DNA from 2 places in the Bradyrhizobium genosp. A genome. Region 1 is predicted to be linked to the other one. Evidence: predicted binding sites of a transcription regulator. Region 1 holds the regulator's gene; the other holds the start of a gene.
The links. Region 1 encodes LexA, which represses DNA repair genes until DNA is damaged. Its sites were predicted from a motif close to TGTTCNNNNTGTGTTCNG; they were not measured.
Positions count from the first base shown of each region.

Region 2: a site for LexA is predicted at 1,238-1,255, ahead of ACP2YP_RS13510 (putative DNA modification/repair radical SAM protein). Genes of this name have one in related genera too.

Region 1 covers NZ_CP188196.1:4,633,498-4,636,950, forward strand. Annotated here, with positions in the region: gene ACP2YP_RS21520 (LuxR C-terminal-related transcriptional regulator) at 1-32, shown strand, start outside; gene glp (gephyrin-like molybdotransferase Glp) at 136-1,347, shown strand; gene lexA (transcriptional repressor LexA) at 1,525-2,226, shown strand; gene ACP2YP_RS21535 (hypothetical protein) at 2,404-2,607, shown strand; gene ACP2YP_RS21540 (hypothetical protein) at 2,799-3,233, shown strand; gene ACP2YP_RS21545 (ComEC/Rec2 family competence protein) at 3,244-3,453, opposite strand, start outside.
Region 2 covers NZ_CP188196.1:2,922,106-2,925,558, reverse strand. Annotated here, with positions in the region: gene ACP2YP_RS13520 (Y-family DNA polymerase) at 1-486, opposite strand, end outside; gene ACP2YP_RS13515 (ImuA family protein) at 380-1,171, opposite strand; gene ACP2YP_RS13510 (putative DNA modification/repair radical SAM protein) at 1,336-2,571, shown strand; gene ACP2YP_RS13505 (UdgX family uracil-DNA binding protein) at 2,571-3,453, shown strand, end outside.

The DNA.
Region 1 (3,453 bases):
CCGAGCTGGCGCGGTTGTTGTGGCAGAAATAGCTGGCCTCAGCGCCCTCTTATCCATTTTGCCTCGGCGCGCGCGCTCGGCTAGAACGCTTGCTGCAACCTGATCCTTGTGTTGCCCAAGCAGGAGCTTTCACCCGTGGCCCTGATGCCGGTCTCCGATGCGCTTGCTGCCGTGCTCGCGGGTGCGGAGCCGCTACCTGAGGAATCGGTCGCGCTCGACGAGGCCTTCCATCGCGTGCTCGCGCGCGACGTCGCTTCGCGGCGCACACAGCCGCCGCAGGCGATGTCGGCGATGGATGGCTATGCCGTGCGCGCGGCCGATGCGGCCAAGATTGATACGCAGCTCAACGTCATCGGCGAGGTCGCCGCCGGCCGTCCGTTTGCAGGAACTGTCGGCGCCGGCGAAGCCGTACGGATCTTCACCGGTGGCGTCGTTCCCGACGGCGCCGATGCGGTCGTGATCCAGGAGGACACCGTCGCCGATGGCAAGCGCATCGCGATCAAGGAGGCAGCCGTCACCGGGCGGCACATCCGCCCGGCCGGCATCGACTTCTCCGAGGGTGACGTGCTGCTGCGCAAGGGCGCCCGGCTGACCGAGCGCGACCTCGCGCTCGCCGCCGGCATGAATCACCCGCAGCTTGCGGTCCGCCGCCGTCCAAAGGTCGCGATTCTCGCTACCGGCGACGAGTTGGTGATGCCGGGCACCACGCCCGGCCATGGCCAGATCGTTTATTCCAACGGCTACGCCCTGCACGCGCTCGCCCGCAGCGAGGGTGCTGACACCATCGACCTCGGAGTTGCCACCGACACGCTTGCCGCCACCACCGCCGGCATCCGCCGCGCGCGCGACTCCGGCGCCGACATCCTGATTACGACGGGCGGTGCCTCGGTCGGCGACCACGATCTGGTGCAACAGGCGCTCCGCGACGAAGGCACCTCGATGGCGTTCTGGAAGATCGCGATGCGGCCGGGCAAGCCGATGATGAACGGGCAGCTCGGGGCGATGCGCGTGATCGGCCTGCCCGGCAATCCCGTGTCATCCTACGTTTGCGGCTTCCTGTTCATGGTGCCGCTGATTCGCGCGTTGTCGGGCCGTTCCGTGGTTCATCATCGACGCGAACGCGCCGTGCTCGGCCGCGACGTCGGCGCCAATGACCAGCGCGAGGATTATCTGCGCGCCCGCCTCGATGTGCGTGATGACGGCACGCTGATCGCCCTTCCCGTCAATCACCAGGACTCCTCGCTGCTTGCGAATCTCGCTGCGGCACAGGCACTTCTCGTGCGCACACCGTTCGCACCGAAGGCCGAAGCGGGAGCGCCCTGCGAGGTGCTGCGACTGCCCGTCTGAGCGCATCGTTCGCAACCGTTCCGCGAACTTTGTCGCGTTCACGGTAAATTAAGCAGTTGCGGAACATGTATCGAACATATAGTGTCCGTTCATGATTTGTTTCGAGCGTGGAGCGGCTTATTGCTGAATTCAGCGGTCTCGGAATCGAACGACATCAACCGGGGGACTTTGGTCGAGATGTTAACGCGCAAACAATACGAGCTCCTGCGGTTCATCAGCGAGCGCCTGAAGGAAAGCGGCGTGCCGCCCTCCTTCGACGAGATGAAGGACGCGCTCGATCTGCGCTCGAAATCGGGCATCCATCGCCTGATCACGGCGCTCGAAGAGCGCGGCTTCATCCGCCGCCTGCCCAACCGCGCCCGCGCGATCGAGGTGATCAAGCTGCCCGAACTTCAGGCCGCCGCCGGCACCCGCCGCGGCTTCACGCCGAGCGTCATCGAAGGCAATCTCGGCAAGGTGCGCACGACCTCGAGCCCACTCGCCGAGGAGGGTGAGCGTCCCGTCGCAGTGCCCGTGATGGGCCGGATCGCGGCTGGTACGCCGATCGAGGCGTTGCAGACCCGCAGCCACACCATCAGCGTCCCGCCCGACATGCTCGGCTCGGGCGAGCACTACGCGCTCGAAGTGCGTGGCGACTCCATGGTGGAGGCCGGCATTCTCGACGGCGACATGGCGCTGATCCAGCGCAACGAGAGCGCCGACACCGGCGACATCGTGGTCGCCCTGATCGACGACGAAGAAGCGACGTTGAAGCGTTTCCGTCGCCGCGGCGCCTCGATTGCGCTCGAGCCGGCGAATGCTGCCTATGAGGTCCGTATCCTGCCGCCCAACCGGGTCAAGATCCAGGGCAAGCTGATCGGGCTGTACCGGAAGTACTGAGCGCGTCGCAATCGACGACCGCCATCAACGATAGGAGCGGACGATTGTCCGCTCCGGCTGGATAGTCTTTCTGGTTTTGCACAGATTATCCGGCCCCCTCTTCAGCCCTACATCCTCGGCACGCCACAACGAAGCACGCATCGCTTCGCCGGCCTTTGAGAGACCGAGGAGACCACCATGCGCAAAATCGCATTGAGCACTATAGCAACGGCGCTGATCGCAGCATCAGCGTCGCAAGGCTTCGCTGCACAAAAGCAGCACCACGCCCGCAAAGCGTCGCAGGCAACGAGCGAGCAATTCCGCGATGCCCGCAACGCCGTCACGCAGCCGACACAGCCGGCCTGGCAGTATTCGGGCTGGTCAGCGCCCGCAGGCCGTTGACCGAACGGCTCTCCAAATGCACAGGAGCAGGCTTTGTTCCTCGCATATTTGAAAAAGATATTGTGATGGTGGCTTGCGGATCCAAGCCGCAGATTTGCCCACAACCAAGCAGACGCTTGCTAACTTCCACTCTGATAGAGGCCTGCGCCTCAGAAGGGGCGCGGTGCTCTATCCTGATTGAGGAGCACCCGATGTGTGACTATAGCCTGCATGCCGTCGCGACGCGTCCCGCAGAGGTTGGCGAGACGATCGTCACGACAACGTTCCGCGGCACCTCGACGCGCGGCTTCGCCTCCGAGGCCGACATGTCCGTTGCAGTCTGCCTGCTGCCGGGAACGGAGCTCGCCTTCGCCGACAACGTCCGCTACGACAATCGCTGGATCTGGACGCGCACCGTCAACTCGCGCGTCGGCAAGTTCGGCAAGGTCGATCCGCACATTCCCGATCGTCATCACGACGCGATCGAATTTCCCGACGGCAAATACGTCCTGGTGACGCAGCTCGTCGAAGGTCAGCGTGCAACCGTGCTGCAGCTGCCCGTGACCCAGCCGCTTGGCGAGCGCGAGCACAAGCCGCAGGTCATCGCCGACAGCCACTCGACGTCCCCGCGTCTGCCGATCGGCTAAAGGGTCGGTCTCAGTCCTCGGCCTGAAGATCGGCTTCCGACGGTGTTGCATCCCGGACGCGCGGAGTTGCGGACCGCGGCATGAGGGTCAGTTCGAAATCTCCATCGCCGGCCGCCGCCGGCGACCAGGGGCGGTTTGCGCCCCTCGCTTTCACCGACGCAATCGTAAAACCGTCGCCACGCTGCGTCAGCGCCAGCGCGCCTTGGCGCGCGAGACGCAG
Region 2 (3,453 bases), 1.7 Mb from region 1:
CCGCGTCAGCGTGCGCGCGCAGACGGAGGTGCCGGCAATGGCCGCACTGACGGCAAAGCCCTGGCGCGCCAGCGACCGGACCAGCGCCTGCAACAATGCAGCCTCGCCGCCGAACAGATGCGCGCAGCCGGTGATGTCGAGGAACAGCCCGTGCGGCGGATCGAGCGCCACCAGCGGCGTGAAGCGGTCGCACCAATCGGCGATGTCGCTGAGCGTCTTCGCGTCGGCCACGACATCGGCGTCGAACACTTTCAAGTCCGGGCACATCGCCCGCGCATTCGCCAGCGGCTGGCCGATGTACAGTCCGAGCCGCTCGGCGGCTTCGTCCAGCGCATGGATCACCAGCGCATTGGTGTCCTTGATGACGATAATGCTCGGCTCATCCTGCGCGGCGCTGCTCGGCAAAAACCGCTGGATCCGGTCGATGGGCAGGCGCGGCAGCCACAGGCTGAGGATACGCCGACGATTCAGAGAACTGGCACTCATCACATTTCCATTCCATGATCCACCGGCCGCACGGGCCATGACGATTGCGCAACAGCTCGACATCGAAGCGCGGCGCGCCCCAGGCACTCCACATCAGCCCCGGCGGCGAATGCGCGGCGCGCAGCATCCATCGCGTCTCCGCAGTCGAAGGCAATGGCTGCGCCGCCATCCGCAGCAAGAGGCCAGTGACGCCGGACGACTGCGCGGCCAGCGTCAGCTTGCGGCTCGCCACCAGATCGAACTGCCTCGTCTCACCCCAAAGCTCGAGCACGACGGCGCCGAGCGCATCGCAGGCGAGTGCATCGGCCGAGGTGCGTAGCGCGCTCTCGACGTCAGCCGCACGCACCATCACCACGCGGCGCGGATCGAGGCCGAGTTCGGCGAGCCCGCTCATCGACAACGCGCCGGTTTCAAGTTCCGAGAAATCCTGCCGCACCCACAGCAGCGGGCGGCGAACCGTGACGCGGCCCGCAAGCCCGGTGACAAAACCGGTCGCGGCAGCACCCTGACGCCCCTCGCAAAACACCTCGTGGATCGCCGCGCGCGCGAGCCCCCCTTTCAAGACGTGGTCGACCTCACCGTGGCCGAGCGCGACGCGGTCGTGATGATGCACGACCTCCGCCGTCTCGATCCGTTCGATCTGGCTGCGCAAGGTCGCAAGCGCGCTCATACATGCGCCGCTCATGCTCGCCGCTCCTTCAGAGGTGATTGCCGATGGCTCTCAAAAATAAGAACCAGCGGCTGGCTCATTTGTTCATGATATGTTCTAATATAAAGCTAACGCCGGCCGAGGAGTCAATCGAATTGCGGCTCAGTCGGATTCGTCAGCTGAATCAAAGGGATTCCGGGATGGACGTGCAACGCAAGCTGGAGATCCTGGCGGACGCCGCCAAGTACGACGCCTCCTGTGCTTCCAGCGGCACCGAAAAGCGGGATTCCAGCGACGGCAAGGGCATGGGCTCGACCGCGCCCGGCATGGGCATCTGCCATTCCTACGCGCCGGACGGACGCTGCATCTCGCTGCTCAAGGTGCTGCTCACCAACGCCTGCAATTACGACTGCCTCTATTGCGTCAACCGCGCCTCCTCGAACGTGCCGCGCGCCCGCTTCACCATCGACGAAGTGGTCAAGCTGACGCTGGACTTTTACCGGCGCAATTACATCGAGGGGCTGTTCCTTTCCTCCGGCATCATTCGCAGCCCCGATTACACGATGGAGCAGGTCGTCAGCGTCGCGCGCAAGCTGCGCGAGGAGCATCACTTTCGTGGCTACATCCATCTCAAGACCATTCCGGAGGCCGACGACGCGCTGATCGCGGAAGCCGGCAAATATGCCGACCGTCTCTCCATCAACATCGAAATGCCTGAGGAGACGAGCCTGCAGCAATTCGCGCCGGAAAAGAACGTGCGCGCGATCCGCCGCACCATGGGCCGGCTGCGGCTGAAGCTGGACGAGGCCGAGGACAACCGCAGCACCAAGACGAAGGCGAAGCCGCAGCGTTTCGCACCGGCAGGACAAAGCACGCAGATGATCGTCGGCGCAGATGGCGCGAACGATCACACCATCCTCCACACCAGCGCCAATCTCTACGGCTCCTACCGGCTGCGGCGCGTCTATTACTCCGCCTTCAGCCCGATCCCCGATGCCAGCCGCGCGCTGCCCTTGGTACAGCCGCCACTGCTGCGCGAGCACCGGCTCTACCAGGCCGACTGGCTGATGCGGTTTTACGGTTTCGACGTCGGCGAGATCGTCGACGACAGCGCGATGCTGCCGCTCGACATCGATCCGAAACTCGCCTGGGCGCTGCGCCACCGCGACCGTTTTCCGCTCGACGTCAACCGCGCCAGCCGCGAGGAGCTGCTGCGCGTGCCGGGCTTCGGCACCAAGGCGGTCGAGCGCATCATCGCCACGCGGCGCACCACCACGATCCGTCTCTCCGATCTCGCGCGGCTGCACGTGCCCCGCAACAAGGCGCTGCCGTTCATCGTGCTCAGCGATCACCGGCCCGCGCCGCATCGTCTCGACGAGGCGCGGCTGATCGAACGGTTCAAGCCGAAGGCAACGCAACTGGGATTTGGCTTCTGATGCAGTACATCACCCTCGACACCGAAACCGATTTCGACGGCTGGCGCAAAGCCGCGCGGACCCTCGTGCTTCATCATGTGCAGCCCACCGATGTCACCTGGGCCGTGCAAGGCGGCGAAGCCGAGTTGTTCGCGCCGCCCGCGCCGTCTCCGATCCTCGAAGTGAACGACGGCACCTTCAACGTTTCGGCAAAATTCGTCGACCTCGCCCAGGCCGCCATCCTGCATCGCGATCCCCAGCGCTTTGCGATCCTCTATCGTCTGCTGTTTCGGCTGAAGGACAATCACGATCTCATCGATGTCGCGACCGATCCTGACGTCGCCCTGGTCACGGCGATGGCGAGAGCAGTCCATCGCGACGAGCACAAGATGCACGCCTTCGTGCGCTTCCGCGAGATCGGCCGCGAGCGCGCCGCGCATTACGTCGCCTGGTTCGAGCCGGAGCATCACATCGTCGAGCTCGCAGCGCCGTTCTTCGCACGGCGCTTTGCCGACATGCCGTGGTCGATCCTGACGCCAGATCTCTGCGCGCATTGGGATGGCCACGCGCTTTCGTTCACGCCGGGCGTGAGCAAGAGCGAGGCGCCGGGCGAAGACCGGCTGGAAGAAACCTGGCGGCGCTACTACGCCAGCATCTTCAATCCGGCGCGATTGAAGGTGAAGGCGATGCAGACGGAGATGCCGAAGAAATACTGGAGGAACCTGCCCGAGGCCTCGATCATTAAGCCCTTGATCGAGGATGCCGAACGCATGACCGGCGCCATGATCGCCAATGCCGCGACCGATCCGCACAAGCCTCAGAAGCGGCCGGAGGCTCCGATGACACGCAAGACTGCCACCAACGATCTCGACGCGCTTCGCGAGGAGGCCGCCCACTGCCGCG